3 regions of the Phycicoccus sp. Root563 genome follow, and region 2 is predicted to be linked to each of the others. Evidence: predicted binding sites of a transcription regulator. Region 2 holds the regulator's gene; each other region holds the start of a gene.

Evidence for each region. The regulator Rex, encoded in region 2, represses fermentation and respiration genes when NADH is low (regulators of the CRP and FNR family bind a similar motif). The targets are predictions, from matches to a motif close to CTTGTGAANNNNTTCACAAG.
Region 1: a site for Rex is predicted at 4,943-4,962, ahead of araB (ribulokinase). Genes of this name have one in related genera too.
Region 3: a site for Rex is predicted at 5,076-5,095, ahead of edd (phosphogluconate dehydratase). Genes of this name have one in related genera too.

Annotation. Positions count from the first base shown of each region.
Region 1 is NZ_LMGM01000001.1:2,727,546-2,734,647, reverse strand. It holds gene chvE (multiple monosaccharide ABC transporter substrate-binding protein) at 1-917, opposite strand, end outside; gene araA (L-arabinose isomerase) at 1,011-2,516, opposite strand; gene ASD62_RS12970 (L-ribulose-5-phosphate 4-epimerase) at 2,513-3,205, opposite strand; gene araB (ribulokinase) at 3,202-4,875, opposite strand; gene ASD62_RS12960 (LacI family DNA-binding transcriptional regulator) at 5,038-6,069, opposite strand; tRNA gene ASD62_RS12955 (tRNA-Phe) at 6,339-6,415, shown strand; gene ASD62_RS12950 (Hpt domain-containing protein) at 6,640-6,957, opposite strand; gene ASD62_RS12945 (response regulator) at 6,945-7,102, opposite strand, start outside.
Region 2 is NZ_LMGM01000001.1:1,816,651-1,823,752, reverse strand. It holds gene ASD62_RS19720 (lysophospholipid acyltransferase family protein) at 1-1,358, shown strand, start outside; gene ASD62_RS08660 (DUF5667 domain-containing protein) at 1,451-2,674, opposite strand; gene ASD62_RS08655 (sigma-70 family RNA polymerase sigma factor) at 2,806-3,621, opposite strand; gene ASD62_RS08650 (glutaredoxin family protein) at 3,790-4,059, shown strand; gene ASD62_RS08645 (redox-sensing transcriptional repressor Rex) at 4,218-4,910, shown strand; gene ASD62_RS08640 (glutamyl-tRNA reductase) at 4,907-6,214, shown strand; gene hemC (hydroxymethylbilane synthase) at 6,211-7,102, shown strand, end outside.
Region 3 is NZ_LMGM01000001.1:2,903,592-2,910,693, forward strand. It holds gene ASD62_RS13855 (pentapeptide repeat-containing protein) at 1-34, shown strand, start outside; gene ASD62_RS13860 (NYN domain-containing protein) at 38-907, opposite strand; gene ASD62_RS13865 (MFS transporter) at 966-2,246, shown strand; gene ASD62_RS13870 (oxygenase MpaB family protein) at 2,380-3,300, opposite strand; gene ASD62_RS13875 (hypothetical protein) at 3,308-3,703, opposite strand; gene pdxH (pyridoxamine 5'-phosphate oxidase) at 3,751-4,431, shown strand; gene ASD62_RS13885 (phosphate-starvation-inducible PsiE family protein) at 4,428-4,961, opposite strand; gene edd (phosphogluconate dehydratase) at 5,172-7,034, shown strand; gene eda (bifunctional 4-hydroxy-2-oxoglutarate aldolase/2-dehydro-3-deoxy-phosphogluconate aldolase) at 7,031-7,102, shown strand, end outside.

The sequences.
Region 1 (7,102 bases), 910 kb from region 2:
ACCGTGGCCTGCGCCAGGTCACGGGTGTTCTTGAAGACGGTGGAGTACTGCTCGCCCGCGAGGATCGACTTGACCGACTCGAGCTCGGCGTCCTGCCCGGTGACGACCGGCAGGGTCTTGCCACCGCTGCCGTAGCCGCTGCCCTTGAGCGCCGCGATGATGCCGCGGGAGAGGCCGTCGTACGGGGACAGCACCCCGTTGACGTCCTTGTTGGAGTAGGACTTGGTCAGCAGGTTCTCCATGCGCTTCTTGGCGACCGCGGCGTCCCAGCGGAGGGTGGCCACCGTCTTGAACGCGGTCTCGCCCGAGGCGATCTTGATCTCGCCGGCGTCGATCTTCGGCTGCAGGACCTGCATCGCGCCGTTGAAGAAGAAGGTCGCGTTGTTGTCGTCCGGCGAACCGGCGAAGACCTCGACGTTCCACGGCTTCGGCGCGCCGCTGGCCGCGAGCCCCTCGAGGAGGGACTCGGCCTGCAGCTTGCCGACCTTGAGGTTGTCGAACGTCGTGTAGTAGTCCACGGCGTCGGTGTCACGAAGCAGCCGGTCGTAGGCGATCACGGGGATGCCGGCGTCCTTGGCCTCCTTGAGGGCGCCCTTGAGAGCCGTGCCGTCGATCGAGGCGACGACCAGGACCTGGTTCTGCTTGGTCACCATGTCGTTGACCTGGGTGACCTGGGTCGGGATGTCGTCGTTGGCGTACTGGAGGTTGACCTTGTAGCCGGCCGCCTCGAGCTGGGACTTGATGTAGTCGCCGTCCTTGATCCAGCGCTCGGACGTCTTGGTCGGCATGGCGACCCCGATCGTCCCCTTCTCGGTCGAGCCGCTCTTGGCGGCACCCCCGGTGTCGGTCTGGCGACCGCACGCACTCAGGCCGAAGGCCAGGGCCCCGGCCGCTACGACCGCAACGATTCTGCGCACCACTGTGTGCTCCATTCTTGTGCAGGCCAACCTGCCCTTGTGCCGGTTGATCCAGATGTTGTGCGTATTCAGTTGTCCTGCAACGGCTTCCGATCAGGCGAGCCCTTGGGCGAGCCGGTGGTAGGCGTTGTTCCACCGCAGCTCGCGACCGAAGCCGCGCACGGTGGTGTCAGCGTCGATGTGGGCGAGCTCCACGCCCGCCATCTCGCTGAAGTCCTCGAGGTGCTCCCGGTCCAGCGCGGTCGACAGGACCGTGTGGTGGGGGCCGCCGGCCATGAGCCACGACGTGGTGGAGGTGCGCAGGTCCGGCTGCGGGCGCCACACGGCTCGCGCCACCGGCAGCCGGGGAAGGTCCTCGGGGGGCGTCACGACCTCGATGTCGTTGGCCACCAACCGGAACCGGTCTCCCATGTCGGCCATGCCCACGGTGAAGCCGGAGCCCGGGGCAGCGGTGAAGACCAGGCGTACCGGGTCCTCACGCCCACCGATGCCGAGCGGGTGGATCTCCACCGTCGGGCGGGCTGCTGCGATCGAGGGGCAGACCTCGAGCATGTGCGCGCCCAGGATGAGCTCCGCGCCCGGGGCGAGGTGGTAGGTGTAGTCCTCCATGAAGGACGTGCCGCCAGGCAGGCCGCGGCCCATGACCTTGAGCCCGTGCAGCAGGACCGAGGTCTTCCAGTCGCCCTCGCCGCCGAAGCCGTAGCCGTCGGCCATGAGGCGTTGGACCGCGATGCCGGGGAGCTGGCGCAGGCCCCCGAGGTCCTCGAAGTTCGTCGTGAACGCCCCGTAGCCACCCTCGACGAGGAACTGTCGCATGCCCAGCTCGATCCGCGCGGCATACCGCAGCGAGTCGTGCCGCTCGCCGCCCGCGCGCAGGGGCGCGGCCACGTCGTACTCGTCGGCGTAGGTGGCGACGAGCGCGTCGATGTCGGCATCGCCGATGGCGTCGATCACGGTGACGAGGTCGTTGACGCCATAGGTGTTCACCGAGACGCCGAACCGACGCTCCGCCTCGACCTTGTCACCGTCCGTCACCGCGACGTTGCGCATGTTGTCGCCGAAGCGCACCAGCCGCAGCGACCGCACGGCCGCGAGACCGCAGGCCGCCCGGCTCCACGCGGCCACCCCTGCCAGGACGGCCGGGTCGCTGACGTGGCCGGCGACGGTCTTGCGGGTGACCCCGAGCCGGGACTGGACGTACCCGAACTCCCGGTCGCCGTGCGCGGCCTGGTTGAGGTTCATGAAGTCCATGTCGATGCTGGCCCAGGGCAGGTCGCGGTTGACCTGGGTGTGCAGGTGCAGCAACGGCTTCTGGAGCCGCTCGAGTCCGGAGATCCACATCTTGGCGGGCGAGAAGGTGTGCATCCAGGCGATGACCCCGACGCAGCTGTCGTCGCTGTTGGCCTCGAGCATCACCCGCCGGATGGCGTCGGCGTCGGTGAGGACCGGCTTGGCCACGACCTCGGCGATGATGCCGTCGTGACCCGCGAGCGCGTCCGAGATCGTCGCCGACTGGGCCGCCACCTGGGCCAGGACGTCGTCCCCGTAGAGGCCCTGGCTCCCGGTGAGGAACCAGACGTGTGCAGGGGTCGCGGTCATGGTGTGGTGTCCTTCTGTCCGTAGACGTTCTGGTAGCGGTCGTAGAGCTGCGTGACGTCGGCCTGGTCCAGGGGCCAGGTCCGCCCCAGCTGCTGGGCGACGTGCACGGTGCGGGCCACGTCCTCGAGCATCACGGCCGCCTTCACCGCCGCGCGGGCGGTGGCGCCGATGGTGAAGGGGCCGTGGCCACCCATGAGGACGGCCGGCGACCGGTGCCCTCGCAGGGTCGAGACGATGCCGCGCCCGATGGAGTCGTCGCCGATGAGGGCGAACGGACCGACGGGGACGTCACCGCCGAACTCGTCGGCCATCATCGTCAGGACGCAGGGAATGGGCTCGCGTCGGGCGCACCACGCCGTCGCGTAGGTCGAGTGCGTGTGGACCACGCCGCCCACCTCCGGCATCTCCCGGTACACGTAGGCGTGGGCCGCGGTGTCGGAGGACGGCGAGCCGTCACCCTGGACCACCCGGCCCTCGAGGTCGCAGACGACCATGGCCTCGGGGGTCAGCTCGTCGTAGGAGATGCCGGACGGCTTGATCACGAGAAGGTCGGCGCCCGGGACGCGCGCCGAGACGTTGCCCGCGGTCCACACCACGAGCTGATTGCGCGTGAGCTCGGCGTGCAGCTCGGCCACCTCGGCCCGCAACCGGTCGACCGTCGCGCGGACGGTGCCGGGGATGGTCGTCATGCCCCCACCGCCCGCCGCTGGAGGGCCCGCAACCGGCGCATCACGTCGGTCCCGCCCCGCCCGAAGTGGTCGTGCAGGGCGCGGTACTCCGCGTACAGCTCGTCGTACGCGGCGGCGTTGGCCGCGATCGGCTCGTATGCCGCGACACGGCGCCCGCCCATGGCCTGGGCGGCCTTGTGGATGTCGGGGTAGGCCCCGGCAGCCACCGCAGCGTGGATCGCGGCACCCAGGGCGGGGCCCTGCGTGGAGGAGATGACCGACAACGGCATACCGAGGACGTCGGCGTAGATCTGCATGAGAAGCTCGTTGCGCATCAACCCGCCCGCGACGATGAACTCGGTCACGGGGACGCCCGAGTGGGCGAACGTCTCGACGATGGTGCGCGCGCCGAACGCGGTGGACTCGAGGAGCGCCCGATAGTTGTCCTCCGGCCGGGTCGCCAGCGTCTGGCCGACGACCAGTCCCGAGAGCTCGTGGTCGACCAGCACCGAACGGTTGCCGCTGTGCCAGTCGAGGGCCACGAGACCGTGCCCACCGATCGGCTGGCGGGCCGCGAGCTCGGTCAGGTGCTCGTGGACCGAGAGGCCGCGCTCGGCGGCTGCGGCGTGGTACTCCGGCGGCACACCGTTGCCGACGAACCAGCCGAAGATGTCACCGACCCCGGACTGCCCCGCCTCGTAGCCCCAGAGGCCGGGGACGATCCCGCCCTCGACCACGCCACACATCCCGGGGACCTCGCGCAGGACCGCTGCGCTCATGACGTGGCAGGTCGAGGTGCCCATGATGGCCACCATCTGTCCGGTGTCGACCGCCTGCGCGGCCGGGGCGGTCACATGGGCGTCGATGTTGCCGACCGCGACGGCGATCCCCTCCGGCAGCCCGGTCCAGCGCGCCGCCTCCGCGGTCAGCGAGCCCGCGGCCTCGCCGAGCTGCCCGATCCGGTGGGCCAGCTTGTCCTCGACGAAGGAGGCGAACTCCGGGTTGAGGGCGGTCAGGAACTCGCGCGACGGGTACTCCCCGTCCTGGTAGATGCCCTTGTACCCGGCGGTGCAGGCGTTGCGGACGTAGGTACCGCACAGCTGCCACACGATCCAGTCCGCGGCCTCGACGAAGTGGGCCATCGCGGCATACACCTCGGGGGCCTCCTCGAGGATCTGCAGACCCTTGGCGAACTCCCACTCCGAGGAGATCAGGCCGCCGTAGCGCGGCAGCCAGCGCTCGCCGCGCTCCTTGGCGAGGACGTTGATGCGGTCGGCCTGCGCCTGGGCCGCGTGGTGGCGCCAGAGCTTGACGTAGGCGTGCTTCTCGGACGCCCCGGAGGCGGTCTCGCACAGCGGCGTCCCGTCCGAGGTGACGGGGAGCATCGTGCAGGCGGTGAAGTCGGTGGCGATGCCCACGACGCTGCCCGGGTCGATCCCGGCCGCTGCGAGGGCCTCGGGGACCGCGGTGCGCAGGACGTGCACGTAGTCGGTGGGCACCTGCAGCGCCCACTCCGGGGGGAGCTGCTCGCCGCTGCCGGGCAGGACCTCCGAGACGACCCCGTGGGGGTAGGTCGCGACGGCGGTCCCGAGCTCGGCGCCGTCGCTGACCCGGACAACCAGGGCCCGACCGGACAGGGTGCCGAAGTCGACACCGACCACATGGGTCTCCCGGGCTTCCGGCTGGGCCATCGTGAACTCCTCGTCGAGTCGGTGTTAGCGCTAACGCTGTGCAGAAGTTAGCGCTAACACCGCCCTGCGTGTCAAGGGTTTCACCCGAACTTCCGTCGAGCGCGGTGGACCCACGCCTCGGGGCGACGGCTCGGACGCCGCTCGGACCCTTCCGCAGAGGGCTCAGGCGCGGGCTCGTCGGGCGGTCGAACCCCGCACCACGAGCTTCGGCGGGACGAGGACCGCGCCGTCGCCCGGCTCGCCGTTGATGGCGCCGAGCAGCTCCCGCAGCGCCGCCCTCCCGAGGGCGACGAAGTTCTGGTGGACCGTGGTGAGCGGCGGGAAGAGGTACTCCGCCTCGGGCAGGTCGTCGAAGCCCACGACACTCACGTCCTCGGGCACCCTGCGCCCGGCCTCGGCCATGGCCCGCAGGACCCCGATGGCCATCTGGTCGTTGGCCACGAAGACCGCGCTGACGTCCCGGTCGGCGGCCAGCCCGACACCGTGCCGGTAGCCGCTCGAGGCGGTCCAGTCCCCCGTGAGCACCGGCCCCGGCGTCAGCCCAGCGGAGGCGAGCGCCGAACGCCAGCCCTCGAGGCGGCACTCCGCCTGGTACCAGTTGGCCGGCCCGCCGATGTGGGCGATGTGGCGGTGCCCGAGGTCGATGAGGTGCTGGGTCGCCAGCCGCGCACCCTGCGCGTGGTCGACCCCCACGCTGAGCCCGGCCCGAGCCGGGTCGGAGTCCAGCACCACCAGGGGCAGCGGCACCTGTGCCCCGGGGCCGAGGTCCAGCCCGGCGTCGTCCGGGGCGATCATCACCAGCGCCTCCACGGACTCGCCGATGAGGTGCTCGATCGCGTCCTGGGTCGCCCGGTTGCTCGCCTCGGGACTCGTCTCGGACACCGACACGAGGACCAGGCTGTAGCCCTCGGCGCGGGCCGCCGCCTCGAGGCCCACCACGGTGCTGGAGGGCCCGAAGTAGCCGAGCCCGGCGACGACGACCCCGATCGTCCCGGACCGCCTGGTGGCCAGGGCCCGTGCGGCACTGTTGCGCCGGTACCCCAGCTCGTGGATCGCCTCGAGGACGCGGTCACGGGTGGCGGGAGCGACGCTCGGCGACCCGTTGACCACCCGCGAGACCGTCTGGTGGGAGACGCCGGCGACCTCGGCCACGTCCTGGAGGCTCGGGCGACGACGCGGTGCCGGCTTCGTCATGGCGCTCCTCGGGGACCGGTCGGGGACTGGGGGTGGACACGGGCGGGGTCGGTGCCGTTGCCTCGCGGCAGACTCTAGGACCTGCGGAGCCCGCCTCGGCATAACGCCTGCACCGAGGGGCGGTATGGCGCCCCGCGAGCCCCAGCCGGCGCCCGAGAGGGCGTCACCACCACCGTTGGCGATGGGATATGATCGACGCGCCGCGACAGGCCTACCCCGGACATCAACCGGAGCAGACCGGTCGCGAACGCATGTTGTGCGTGCTTCACGGCCAGGTAGCTCAGTTGGTACGAGCGTCCGACTGAAAATCGGAAGGTCGGCGGTTCGACCCCGCCCCTGGCCACCACGAGGAACCGCCGTCACCCGTGAGGTGGCGGCGGTTTCGTCCTGTCCGAGCCAGTTCGCACGCCCTGCGGGGCTGTGCGTCCTGCTCGCGACGCGCCCGCAACACGGCGGTTGCTGGGCAAAACCAGCACAAATAACTGCCGTTTCGCCCAGCAACTGCCGTCTTGCCGTGTCGTCCGGGACCGGCAGGTCGGCTGGGAAGTCGGCCCAGCGGTCCGGCGGCGGTCAGGCGTCGGTGGGTTGGAGCTCGGCGCGCAGCGCGACCAGGTCGTCGCGCAGGCTGGCCGGTGCCGGAGCCTCGGAGCGCAGGGCGTCCTCGAGGGCGTGCTCGATCTGGCGGGCCAGGCGGGAGGCCTCGTCGTACCCGAACGTTCCGGCGGCCCCGGCCACCGAGTGGGCCACCGCACGGCCGGCGTCGACGACCTCGCGCGGGGCGCCGTCCGCGAGCGCAGGCTCGATCTGGTCGGTGCGGGCGAGGTTCGTGGCTCGGGCGCGCTCACGCATCTTGGCCCACATCAGGGCCTCGTCGCTCACGCGGTCCACCCGAGCATGGTGCTGAGCTGGGCCGGCAGCGTCATCGGGTCGAACGGCTTGGCCAGCACCCCGACGACCGGGAGCCCCGACTTCTGGGCGTCCTCGGCGGCCTGGGCCTTGGCGGTGAGCAGCACGACCGGGATGTGGCTGATGG
Region 2 (7,102 bases):
CCGCGAAGACGGCGGCGCCCCGCCGGGGTGCCCTGGCCGCCGGGGCGGCTCGTGCCTCGGGCGAGCGCGCGCGCCGCCGCAGCACCCCCCTGATCCAGGCGCCCGCTGCAACGACCCGCACCACCGCCCCCGAGACGGCGGTGACACCCGCACCCGCACCCGCGACCGCGAGCGAGCCGACGGCTCCCGCCAGGGCCACCGCGACCGCGTCGAGCGCGGGCAAGCACCGGCCGCGTCCGGTCGCCAAGGCCGTCCCGAGCCGCAAGGCGGTGGCGCGGTCCGGGGCCCGCACCGGACGACCGGTCAGGGCGCGGACCGCCAAGAAGTCGGCAGCGTCCAGCGCGACCCGCCCGACCCGGGTGCTCAAGGCCGTGCCCGACGAGGTCGTGCTGCCCCCGGAGCTCGTCGTGCCGACCCCCGACCGCACCTCCCGCAGCATCGCGCCCGGGGTGGAGGAGCTGCTCACGGCCGGCATCGCCGCGATCCGGGTCGCGGCGGAGGCCGCCGGGGTCTCGCCCGATGACGTCGAGCGGCACCTCGCCGCGATGCTGTCCTACCTGCGCCGGCGGATCACCGGCGACTACGCGGTGGACGAGTTCGGTTTCGACGAGGACTTCACCCGCCACTTCTACCTGCCCGTGCTGCGCCCGCTCTACCGGTCGTGGTTCCGGGTCGAGGTGCGCGGCATCGAGAACATCCCGGCGACCGGTGGCGGCCTCGTGGTCGCGAACCACTCGGGCACCATCGCGATGGACTCACTGATGACGCAGGTCGCCGTCCACGACGAGCACCCGGCCCACCGCCACCTGCGCATGCTCGGCGCCGACCTGGTGTTCCAGACGCCCGTCGTCGGGCAGGTCGCCAGGAAGTCGGGGTCGACCCTCGCGGCGAACCCCGACGCGGAGCGGCTGCTGTCCAACGGCGAGCTGTGCGGCGTCTGGCCCGAAGGCTTCAAGGGGGTCGGCAAGCCGTTCAGCGAGCGCTACAAGCTGCAGCGCTTCGGCCGTGGCGGGTTCGTCTCGGCGGCGCTGCGCACCGGTGCGCCGATCATCCCGTGCTCCATCGTCGGGGCCGAGGAGATCTACCCGATCATCGGCAACATGAAGGCCGTGGCCCGGCTCTTCGGCGCCCCCTACGCGCCGATCACGCCGACGTGGCCGCTGCTGGGTCCGCTGGGGCTGATCCCGCTGCCGAGCAAGTGGATCATCGAGTTCGGGCGCCCGGTGGAGACCGCCGACCTCGGACCGGGTGCGGCCGACGACCCCATGCTCGTCTTCGACCTCACCGACCAGGTGCGCGAGACGATCCAGCAGACGCTGTACTCGCTGCTCATGCAGCGCCGCTCGGTCTTCTTCTGACCGAGCGCCCTCGGGAGGGCGCCTGCACTGCGTGCGGGAGAAGCAGCGTGGCGGTGGCCCGCAGCGCTCGCTGCGCAGCCGCGCCCAGGGGGTCAGGGGAGCTTGATCGTCGACCCGGGGAGCGTCACCGGGCCGAGCGTCGACCCGGGGAGCGTCGCGGTCACGCCGCCGGTCCCGACCGTGGCCGAGGGGAGCGGGACCGTCACCGTCGCGGACGGCAGGGGGAGGGTCGCGCTGATCGTGGGCAGGGTCGCGGTCGCGCCACGGGTCGACAGGGTGGCCCCGACGCCGCCGCCACCGATGGTTGCCCCGCCCGTGCCCGCGGTCGCGCTGGGAGCCGGCCCGTTGCCGCCGACGCCACCTGCGCCACCTGCGCCGCCGGTGACCGGGGCGTCGGGGACGGTGATGCCGCCGCCACCGGCGGTCGCCGGGGAGCTCGACGAACCCGAGCGGACCGGGCCGGACGTGGAGCTCGCGGTGCTGGTGACGTTCGGCAGGGACGACGGCTGGAGGCTGGTCCGCAGCACCTCACCACAGTGCCCGCCGCAGGCGGCGATGCGCCTGGCGGTGGCCACCTGGGAGTCCCGCAGCAGCGCCTCGAGCCGGTCGAGCGACGCGCGGGAGCCGAGCGGGACCTCGTCGCGGAGCGCGTCGACCTGCGGCAGCGCCCGGTCGGTGAAGTCGCGCTGGGCGAGCAGCGCCTGCGGGTTGCCGGTGGCGGCGTAGTCGCGGTCGAGGGCCCGCTGGCCGGCCTGCACCGCGTCGGCGGCGGCGGACAGGGCGGTGTTGATGTCGCCGACGTCGGGGTCGGTGCGAGCAGCCAGGTCCCGGCTGTCGGAGATGTGCTCCTGGGCCTGTCCGAGGTACGTCGTCCCGCGCTGGAAGTCGCTGGTCGCCAGTCGGACGGCCACCCCGTCGAGCCAGCCCTTCACCGGGTACAGGGACTCGCCGGGCACGGCCGAGCGCGATGCGACGCCGACGATGCCACCGACCAGGAGGGCGGAGGCCGCGGCGCCGACCAGAGCCCGCGGCAGCCCGCGACCGACGACGACCACGACGGGGGCGGTGCGGGCGGCGGCCCTTCGCGCCGTCGCGGCGCGGGCCGCGGCCGGCGTGGGGGCGGGCAGGGACCGCGCCTCGACCATGAGGCGCTCGCGCAGGGCGGCGACGAACTCGGCGTCGGGCCCGGGAGCGACGGCGCCGACCGACAGCAGCTGGTGGCTGGTCTCGAGGAGGGCGCGAACGCGCGGGTCGTCGGGGTGCTCTCCCTCGAGCGCACGCTGGAAACGATCTGCCGAACGGTTCAGGACTGCCATGCCGACACCTCCCTCCCCAGCTCGGTCGCGGTCTTACGTGCTGAGAACGACGCGGAGGGGCGGAAGTTACGCAGGAAACCCGTGCGAACCGGGCGGACCGCACGGGGCCGGCCCCGGGCGTCATCGACCGCTCAGAGCGCGACATCGGCGAGCTCCCGGTGCAGCGAACGGACGGCCCGCAGCTGGAGCTGCTTGACCGCCCCCTCGGACTTCCCGAGGACCTTGGCGGTCTCTGCGAGGGTGAGCCCCTGGAGGAAGCGCAGCACGACGCACTCGGCCTGCTCCGGCTTGAGGTTCTTGACGGCGGTGAGCAGGCGCTCGTCACGGAGCCGGTCGAGCACCTCCTGGTCGGGGGCGTCCACGCGCCGGTCGGCGTCGAGCATGTCGGCCGTGGTCACCTCCATGCGGAAGCGGGCCGACTTGGCGTTGTCGGTGATGAGGTTGCGGGCGATGGTGATGAACCAGGCCGCGATGTCACGGCCCTGCCAGGAGAAGGAGTCCATCCTGCGCAGGGCCCGCAGGAACGTCTCCGAGGTGATGTCCTCGGCGAGCTGCTGGCCCCCGACGCGGACGTAGACGTAGCGGTAGACCACGTCCACGTAGCGCTCGTAGAGCATCCCGAACGCCTCGGCATCGCCGCGCTGGGCCAGCTCGACGAGGGCGCTGATCCGCTCGAAGTCCTGGGGCGCCTCGCCCGGACCGAACCCGGCGCGCGCCGCCGGACCGGAGTCCTCCCCGCGGCCACCACCCGAGCCGTCGAGGGTCTCGCCACCGGCGACGCTGAGGGCGACCCGGAGCTGGTCGAGGAACCGCTGCGTCGCCGGTCCCATGCCGTGTCCGTCCAGTCCGACCCCTGCCGCGGCCGGGACGAGGCCGCCGAACGGGTCCGTGCCCAGGGCAGCGCGCAGCCCCGCGAACGGGTCCGCGGCACGGCGACGTGGGCGCATCCAGATAGGGGGAACCTCCTGACCGGACAGTTTTGCCGAAATCACGGCGTTTGTCAGGAGACCTCCACCACACCCGGACGCACCCGGAGCCCGTCGCAGGGCAACTCACGTACCGACGGGTAACCCTCGCGTCGATCGGAACCCCGGCACGCGGCATACGCTGGTCACATGCCCGACCACGCAGAGACCGATGGGGCCGTCGCGCCGCGGATCCGACTCCTCGGCAAGCCCGGCTGCCACCTGTGCGACGACGCCCGGGCCGTGGTCGCCAGGGTCGCCGCAGACCTGGGGGTGGGGTGGCGCGAGGACTCGGTGCTGGACGACCCGGCCCTGATGGAGCAGTACGGCGAGCAGATCCCGGTGACGTTCGTCGACGGGCGTCAGCACGACTACTGGCGGGTCGACGAGACCCGGCTCCGCGCCGCCCTGCAGTCCTGAGCGAGGGTGCCGTGAGGGGCCGTGGTGACGTGGCTCACGCGGCGCGTGAGACGGCTGCTTGTGACTTTGTGCATCGGTTCACAAAGGCGTAATCTCGGTTCGCAGCCCGCGTCAGCCAGGTGCGGACCTTGCATGAACTGAAGGAGCCGGAGAAGACGTTGTCTGCCGACCCGAGCGCTCGTCGGGGCATACCCGACGCCACGGTGGCACGGTTGCCGGAGTACCTGCGCGCCCTGACGGGGTTCGCCGAACGCGGCATCACGTCCGTGTCCTCCGAGGAGCTCGCGGCTGCCGCGGGGGTCCGCAGCGCCAAGCTGCGCAAGGACCTGTCGCACCTGGGTTCCTATGGCGTCCGCGGGGTCGGCTACGAGGTGGACCACCTCGCCTACCAGATCTCCCGCGAGCTCGGACTCACCCAGGACTGGCCCGTGGCCATCGTGGGGATGGGCAACCTTGGGCACGCGCTCGCGGCCTACAGCGGGTTCGCCACGCGGGGGTTCCGCGTCGTCGCCCTGCTCGACCAGGACACCGTCCTGCACGAGCAGGAGATCGCCGGCCTGCCGGTGCAGCCGATGGAGGCCCTCCCGTCACTGGTCACCGACCAGGGCCTGGCCATCGGGGTCATCGCGACCCCGGCCGCGTCGGCCCAGTCCGTGTGTGACCAGCTCGTCGCCGCCGGGGTCCGCTCGATCCTCAACTTCGCACCGTGCGTGCTCGTCGTGCCCGAGGGCGTCGACGTCCGCAAGGTCGACCTCTCGACCGAGCTGCAGATCCTCGCCTTCCACGAGCAGCGCAAGTCGCTGGCCGCCCAGGGGGCCCTCGACGCCGTGGCCGAGGCGGTGTCGCGATGAGCCTGGTCATCCTGGGCCTGTCCCACCACACCGCGCCGCTGAGCCTCCTCGAGTCGATGTCCCTCGACGCCGACGGGCGCTCCGCCCTCGCGGCCAACCTCTTCGCCCGCGACAACCTCTCCGAGGTCACCGTGGTGTCCACGTGCAACCGCACCGAGGTGTATGCCGAGTCGCTCACCTTCCACGGCGCCGTCACGGACCTCACCGACGCCCTCACCGAGGTGACCGGGGTGTCGCGCGACGAGCTGCGCGAACACCTCTACGTCCACTACGAGGACCGGGCCATCGCCCACGCCTTCACGGTCGCCTGCGGCCTGGACTCGATGGCGGTCGGCGAGGCGCAGATCCTCGGCCAGATGCGCACGTCGCTGCGCGAGGCCCAGCGCGCCGGGCACGCCGGGCCGTCCCTGAACACCCTCTTCCAGCAGGCGCTGCGGGTGGGCAAGCGGGCACACACCGAGACCGGGATCGACTCGGTCAGCGTCTCGCTCGTCGAGGCCGGGCTGGCCCGCGCCGAGCGCGAGCTGGGTTCGCTCGGGGGCCTCGACGTGCTCGTCGTCGGCGCGGGCGGCATGAGCTCGCTCGCGGCGACCACGGTGGCCCGGCGCGGCGTGCGTTCCCTCACCATCGTCAACCGCACGCTGTCCAAGGCCACGCGGCTGGCCGAGCGCACCGGGGCGAAGGCGCGTCCCCTGGACGAGCTCCACCGCGCCCTCGCCGGCGCCGACGTGGTCATCTCCTGCACCGGCTCCACCGGGGTCGTCGTCGACCTCGCCGGTGCCGCCGACGCCCAGGTGCTGCGTGCCGGTCGTCCCCAGGCGTACGTCGACCTGGCCCTGCCGCACGACGTCGCCCCCGAGGTCGACTCCCTCAACGGTGTGACCCTGGCCGGGCTCGCCTCCCTCGGTGCCGACCTGTCCGGCGGCGAGACCTCGAGCGAGGTGCAACAGGTGGCCGACCTCGTGATCGGCGAGGTCGCGGCGTACCTCACCTCCCGTGCGGCGGAGACCGTGGCCCCGACGGTGGCCGCCCTGCGCTCGCACGCCGCCGACGTCGTCGCCGGTGAGCTCTCGCGCCTCGACCAGCGACTGCCCGACCTCGACGACACCGAGCGGGCCGAGGTCCAGCTCGCGGTGCACCGCATCGTCGAGAAGCTGCTGCACACCCCCACCGTCCGCGTGAAGGAGCTCGCCGTGGGCGGTCACGGCGACGGGTACGCCCAGGCCCTGCGCGAGCTGTTCGACCTGCGCCCCGGCGAGGCCGCCACGATGTCCGTGCCGCCCGAGCGGGGAGGTATGCCGTGAGCTCCACGACCGCATACGCGACCGGCTCCCAGCCGGCCACCCGCCCGCTCACCCTGCGTCTCGGCACCCGGCGCAGCGCGCTCGCGACGACGCAGTCGTCGTGGGTCGCCGACCGGTTGCGCGCCCTGGGCCACACGGTCGACCTCGTCACCATCGTCACCGAGGGCGACACCTCGACCGCGTCGCTCTCGACGCTGGGCGGGACGGGCGTCTTCGCCGCGGCGCTGCGCCGCGCCCTGCTGGCCGGCGAGGTCGACTTCGCCGTCCACTCGCTCAAGGACCTGCCCACCGCCCCCGAGCCGGGCCTGACCATCGCCGCCGTCCCGGTCCGCGAGGACCCGCGCGACGTCCTCGTCGCCTCGGAGGGCCGCACCCTCGGCGAGCTGGGGGAAGGTGCCGTCGTCGGCACCGGCTCCCCGCGCCGGGTCGCGCAGCTGGCCGCCCTCGGGATGGGCCTGTCCTTCAAGGACATCCGCGGCAACGTCGACACCCGCATCGCGATGGTGCACGACGGTGCCCTCGACGCCGTGGTGCTCGCGCGCGCCGGCCTGGCCCGGCTGGGCCGGTTGGACGAGGTGACCGAGTCGATCGACCCGCTGCAGATGCTGCCCGCGCCCGGTCAGGGCGCGCTGGCGGTCGAGTGCCGCGAGGACGACGGCGCCACGCGCTCGGCCCTGGCCGTCCTGGACCACGCCGACACCCGCGCCTGCGTGACCGCCGAGCGGGCCGTGCTGGCCCGGCTCGAGGCGGGGTGCTCCGCCCCGATCGGCGCGCTCGCCGAGGTCGTCGAGGGTGAGGACGGCCTCGAGCTGTCGCTGCGCGCGTTCGTCGGCGCGGTCGACGGCTCGGTCGACCTCCGTCGCTCCGTCGTCGGCCCCGTCGACGAGG
Region 3 (7,102 bases), 1.1 Mb from region 2:
CGCCGTGGAGCTGAACCTCAAGGTCACCGACTGAGGGTCAGCCCTTCGCGCGGCGCTTGTCCCGGACCGACAGGCTCTGCTTGCCCTCGTCGCGGATCTCGAACAGCTCGATCGCCTTGAGGAGCTTGATCAACGAGCCGTAGCCGTAGTTGCGCGAGTCGAACGACGACTGGTTCGAGATGTACTGCCCGATCGTGCTGACCCTGGCCCAGCCGTCCTCGTCGGCAGCGCCCTCGGCGGCGTTGCGCAGCATCCGGACCAGGCGCGCGTCGCCCTTGAGGTCGGCGGGGCTGCGCCGCGACGAGGACGGAGCGTCCGTGGTCTTGCTGGCGGCCGCAGCCGCGGCGGTCGCCGCCTTCTTGCGTGCCGTCGTCCGCTTGGTGGTCGGGGCCGCGGCGGCAGCCGGCTCGGCAACGGGCTCGGCAACGGGCTCGGCCGCCGCGGAAACTGGCTCGACCACCTCCTCCTCGGGCTCGGAGAGCTGGTCGAGCCGCAGGAACTTCGTGCAGGCGGTCTGGAACGGCTCGGGCGTCTTCGCCTCGCCGAACCCGTACACCTGGGCCCCCTTGGCGCGCAGGTGCATCACGAGCGGGGTGAAGTCGGCGTCCGAGGACACGATCCCGAACGCGTCGGGGTGGTCGTTGTAGAGCAGCGCCATCGCGTCGACGACCATCGCCATGTCGCTGGCGTTCTTGCCGCGGGAGTAGTCGAACTGCTGGATCGGCTGGATGGCGTTGGCATGCAGCACCTCGGTCCACGGCCGCAGACCGGGCTTGGTCCAGTTGCCGTACGCCCGGCGGATGCTCGTCTCCCCGAGCTTGGACAGCTCGCTGAGGATGAGGTCGAGCTTCTTGGCGGAGGAGTTGTCCGCATCGATGAGCAGGGCGATGCGTGCGCGGGGGTCCATGCCGCGACGCTACGCCCGAACCGCGGCACGGGGCGCGGGCCACGCGGCATACAGTCCTCTGGTGCCGTTGCTCCTCGACCTCGCCCCGCTCCGGGAGAACGCGCCGTACCGCCGCCTGTATGCCGGGTTCACCCTCTCGAACGTCGGCTCCCAGCTCGCGGTGGTCGCCATCGGCCTGCAGGTCTACTCGCTCACGCACAGCACCGCGGCGGTCGGCATCGTGGGCCTCTGCGCGTTGGTGCCGTTGGTGTTCATGGGCCTGTACGGCGGCACGCTGGTCGACCACTACGACCGCCGGGTCGTCGGGCTGGTCGCGCAGGGGGTGGCCTTCGTGACGAGCCTGCTCTGCGCCCTGCAGGCCTGGATCGGCAACACGCAGGTGTGGGTCCTCTACCTCCTGGTCGCGGTGTGGAACGGCGCGTTCGCCGTCTCCTCACCCGCCCGCAGCTCGATCTACCCACGCATCCTGCGGCGCGACCAGCTCCCCGCGGCCAACGCGTTGTCCGTCTTCGCGATGAACGCCTCGATGACCGTCGGCCCGCTGCTCGCCGGTGTGCTCGTCGATGCCGGCGGGTTCAAGGCGGCCTACACGACCGATGCCGTCATCACGACCGCGGCCCTGTGGGGTCTTGCCAAGCTCCCGCCGCTCCCGCCCGAGCCGACGGAGGAGGGCGCGACACCGAGCAAGCCCGGACTGCGTTCTGTCCTCGACGGATTCGCGTTCCTCGCCACCCGCCCGAACGTCCGCATGACGTTCGTCGCCGACATCGCCGCGATGCTGCTGGCCCAGCCCCGGGTGCTGTTCCCCGCCGCCGGCGCGGTGATCTTCGGCGGCGGCGCCAGGACCGTCGGCGCCCTCAGCGCGGCGGCGGCGGTCGGCGGGATCGTCGCGATGTTCTTCTCGGGACGGCTCGGGCACGTGCGACGGCAGGGGCTGGCGATCATGGTGTCGATCGTCGGCTGGGGGTTCGCGATCGCCGGCTTCGGTGCGGCCATGCTGGCCGCCGGGGGAGTGCTCAGCCGCGGCCACGCGCTGTGGTTCGGCCTGCTCGCGATGGCGGTCGCCGGGGCGGCGGACTCGGTGAGCTCGGTGTTCCGCACGACGATCCTCCAGGCCGCGACGCCGGACCACCTGCGCGGGCGGCTGCAGGGCGTGTTCATCGTGGTGGTGGCCGGTGGACCGCGCCTCGGGGAGATGGCGGGAGGCTTCCTGTCGACCGGCGTGGGTGAGGCGTGGACGGCCGTGATCGGCGGTATGGCGTGCGTGCTCGCCATCGTCGTCCTGGCCCGCGTGCAGTCGGGCTTCCTGCGCTACGACGCCCGCCACCCCACGCCCTAGCCGGCGGCCGGGCGCCCGACCCCCGGTTCACTGCCCTCAGGCACCCGGTGCGCGGCCCTCAGGCACCCGGTGCCGGGGCCGCCGACCGCCGGTCCCCGGGCCTCCGGTGCCCGGGCTTTCGCTTCCCGGGCCGTCAGGCGACGACGTCGCGCTGGGCGAGGGCCCGTCGCCGGACGTCGTCCGGGTCCTGCATGGCCCAGCGGACCGTCGCCGTCGCGAAGCCGCCGATCGGCCGGCCGAGGTAGCGCTCGGTGACGGGCAGCCAGGGCAGCCGCAGCGGCATACGGGCCCAGCGGGGGAGCATCGCGACCGCACCGGCGGCCAACGCGCTGTAGCCGGCCCGCGCAGCGAACGGTAGAGGGGGGTGGACGAGCAGGAACCGGGCCGCCTCGCGCGCCGCCTCGGTGGACTCGAGCTCTGGGCGGTAGTCCTCGATGGTCTGGCGCAGGGCGGCGACGGTGCGCGGCGGGTCGATCACGCCGAGGGCCTCGGCGACCACGCAGCTCTGCTCGACGTAGCGGTCGGCCTCGGCGTCGGTGAGGGGCGTCACGGCGTACCGCTGGTAGGCCGTGAGGAAGCTGTCGGCCTCGGTGACGTGCACCCACTTCAGCAGGTGCGGGTCGCTGGCGGAGTAGGGGCGGCCGTCGGGCGCCTTGCCGCGGACCCGCTCGTGGATGCCGCGGATGCGCGCGATCAGCGCCTCCGCGTCCTCGATGGTGCCGAACGTCGTCGTCGCGAGGAACTCGCTCGTGCGCTGGAGGCGTCCCCACGGGTCACCCTTGTAGCCCGAGTGACCGGCGACGCCGGCCATCGCCAGGGGGTGCAGGGACTGCAGGAGCAGCGCCCGGATCCCGGCGGGGAACATCGACGCGTCGGCGTGCACGCGCCAGATCGGGTCCTGCGGGGTGAACCACCGCGGACCCTCCGCACCCCAGATGCGCTCGGCCTTCACCTGGGCGTCGTTGCCGGCGACCTTGGAGCGCAGGGCGTGCGCGAGCTGGCGACGGGCGCCCGCACTGAGCGCGCCGGCACCGTTCGAGATCGGGTCGAGCAGGGCCACCTCAGTGACCGCTGCGACGGCGGGGGAGCTGCTTGAGGCGCTCGGCGGGGGTGGGCAGGTCGGCGGGACGGACCCGCGTCGACAGGTCGCTGTTGGCGATCAGCTCCCCGATGGGCGTCGTGGTGGTCGGGTGCGCGGCGATGGGGTCCTCGCCGGAGAAGACGACCCAGACCGCCTCGCCGTGGTCGGCCCGCGGGTCGAACGTCTTGAGGACGGACCCGTCGCGGACGGTCCCGGCGTGCTCGATGGCCCGGCGCCTGGCCTTTTGCCGGTCGAGGGCCTTCTGCGCTGCAGCCATGGCCGGCTCCTTGGCCTGCTGGGCGAGCACGATCGCGTGCGGGCCGTACTTCACGCCCCACCGGATGATGCTGCCGACGGCCTTGCCCTTGCCTGGCATCGTGCCTCCCTGTCGCTGGCTCGTTCTCCCCACCCTAATCTCGGACCATGACAGTTGCGCGGCGCGTGGACTACACCGGCGAAGGGCTCTCCGAGGACGAGGTGGCTGACACGCCCTGGCAGCAGGCCCGGCTCTGGGTCGACGAGGCGATCGCCCGGTCCGAGGCGCAGGACGACGTGCCGGAACCGACGGCCATCTCCATCGCGACGGTCGACGCCGACGGACGGCCGAACGTCCGGACCGTGCTCATGCGCTTCTTCGACGACCGCGGCCCAGGTTTCGTCACCGCGACCGTGTCGGCGAAGGGTCGGGAGATCGCCGCCACCGGCGGCATCGCGGCGGCGCTCACGTGGCCGTCGATGTTCCGCGCCATCCGCTTCCGTGGCCGGGCCGTCGAGCTCGACCGCGAGGAGATCGAGGGCTACTTCTTCTCCCGCCCCTGGGCCTCGCGCATCTCGGCGTGGGCGTCGCAGCAGTCCCAGCCCGTCGGCAGCCGGGCGGACCTCGAGGCCGCCTACGACCGGTATGCCGCGCAGTTCCCCGACCGGGGCAAGGCCGACGACGTGCCCGTCCCCGACTTCTGGGGCGGGTGGCGGGTGCACTGCGACGAGGTGGAGTTCTGGGGCGGGCGACGCAACCGGCTGCACGACCGGCTGGTGTTCACCCGTACCGGCGAGGGCACCCTCGACGACCCGGCGAGCTGGAGCCTGTCCCGCCGTCAGCCCTAGGGCTGCAACGACGCCCGCTTCTCGCGCGCGTTCTCGTCCTGGCCGTCGACGTCCCGCTCCACCTCGTCCTCGCCGTTGCCGGAGTTCGCTCCCTCGCTGGGCTCACGCTCCTTGCGGCGCAGGAGGAACGACGCCAGCGCCAGCACGATGACGGTCCCGGTCAGCAGCCCCATGAGCCGCAGCGTGTCGGCGAACTCGGGCTTGCCCAGCAGGTCGGGTGCCTTCACCGACAGCACGACGATCTCCTTGATCGAGGCGATGATGCCGACGAGCAGGAACGGCTCGGCCACGAGCTCGCGGCGAGCCAGCGTCGTGCGGACGGCGAACAGCAGCTCGACGACGATGAAGACGAGCAGCAGGAGGTCGAGGATCTCGGCCGACGTCTCGATGACACCGCCGCTGCCGAGGTCACCGAACGCCAGGGCGGTCTTGCCGATCACCACTCCCGCGAGGCCGAAGAGGATGACGGCCACCGCCAGGTAGACGACGTTCTCGACCTGCTCGATCAGCCGCTCGATCCACTCGCCCATGACGGACATGGTGGCCGACGGCGCGCTGGTCGGCACCCTGAGCGCGCGTCGGGTCCCCGCCAGCCGTGTCCGCATGGCGGGATGGGCGTTGATGAATCGTGAGACGTCGGCACACTTGTGAAACGAATCACACACGCGCACGCCAAGGGTGTCGTCCGCGCGGTCCTCCTTCTTCGACCGCCGATTTCCAGGAGCCCCATGGCCACCGCCATCCACCCCGTCGTCGCCGAGGTCACCGCCCGGGTGACCGAACGAAGCCGCGCCAGCCGCACGGCCTACCTGCAGCGCCTGTCCCGCGCTGCCTCCGAGCTGAGCCTGCGCCCGGCCCGCACCGACCTCGGGTGCTCCAACCTTGCCCACGCCGTCGCGGCGTGCGGGGGGAGCGACCGCACCACCATGGCTGCCGACACCGGGGTCAGCCTCGGGATCGTCACGTCCTACAACGACATGCTCTCTGCGCACGCGCCCTTCGAGCACTACCCGCAGGCCATGAAGCAGACCGCCCGCGAGGTCGGTGCCGTCGCGCGCGTCGCCGGTGGGGTCCCCGCGATGTGTGACGGCATCACCCAGGGCCGGGCCGGCATGGAGCTCAGCCTGTTCAGCCGCGACGTGATCGCGATGTCGACGGCGATCGCGCTCTCCCACGACGTCTTCGACGGCGTCCTCATGCTCGGGGTCTGCGACAAGATCGTCCCCGGCCTCGTCGCCGGTGCGCTGTCGTTCGGCCACCTGCCGACCGCGCTCGTGCCCGCCGGGCCCATGGCGAGCGGGCGCTCCAACGCCGACAAGGCCGAGACGCGCAAGGCGTATGCCGCCGGCGAGGCGGGGCGCGAGGAGCTCCTCGCCAGCGAGGTCGCGTCCTACCACTCGCCCGGCACGTGCACCTTCTACGGCACCGCCAACTCCAACCAGATGCTCATGGACGTCATGGGCCTGCACCTGCCCGGTGCAGCCTTCATCCACCCCGACGACCCGGTGCGTGACGCCCTCACCGCGGCGACCACGCGTCGCGTCGCGGAGATCGCGGGCTCCGAGCAGCCGTACGGCATCGGCCAGGTCGTCGACGAGAAGTCCGTCGTCAACGGTGTCGTCGCCCTGCTCGCCACGGGCGGCTCGACGAACCACACGATGCACCTGATCTCGATGGCCGCCGCTGCCGGGGTCGACCTGACGTGGGAGGACTTCGACGACCTGTCTGCGGCCGTCCCCTCCGTCGCGCGGATCTACCCCAACGGCCCCGCGGACGTGAACCACTTCCACGCCGCCGGAGGCACGCCCTACCTCGTCCGCACCCTGCTCGACTCGGGGCTGCTGCACGAGGACGTCCTCACGCTCGCCGGGCCCGGCCTGCGCCACTACACGCGCAAGCCGCAGCTCGTCGACGGCGTCCTGGAGTTCGTCGACGCCCCGGCGGAGTCGCTCGACCCCGCGGTCCTGCGCCCGGCGACCGACCCGTTCGCCGCCGATGGCGGGCTGCGTGTCCTGCGCGGCAGCCTGGGCCACGCCGTCATCAAGGTCTCGGCCGTCGCCGACGAGCACAAGGTCGTCGAGGCCCCGGCCCGGGTGTTCACCGACCAGGTCGGGTTCCTCCAGGCGTTCTCGCGCCGTGAGCTGGACCGTGACGTCATCGTCGTCATCCGCGAGCAGGGTCCCAGCGCCAACGGCATGCCCGAGCTGCACGCGCTGACCCCGTCCCTCGGTGTCCTCCAGAAGCGTGGCCACGCCGTCGCGCTCGTCACCGACGGTCGGATGAGCGGAGCGTCCGGCGCGATCCCGGCCGCGATCCATGTGACGCCGGAATCTGTCCACGCCGGCCCCATCTCGAGGATCCAGGACGGTGACGTGATCCGTGTCGACGCCCGCACCGGTCGACTCGACGTCCTCGTCGACGAGGACGAGTTCGCCGCGCGGCTGCCCGCCCAGCGGGTGAGCGAGGAGGGGGTCGGTACGGGTCGTGAGCTGTTCGCGCCGATGCGTGCGGCAGTGGGCCGCGCCGACGAGGGCGCCCACGTCTTCGCCAGCCTGGGGCGCGCCTTCGACCACTCCGTCATCCCCGCCGAGGAGATCTCATGACCGTCCCCACGACCGTTCCCGCCAAGCCCGTCATCTCCCGCGAGGCGGACATCCTCGACCTCGCGCCG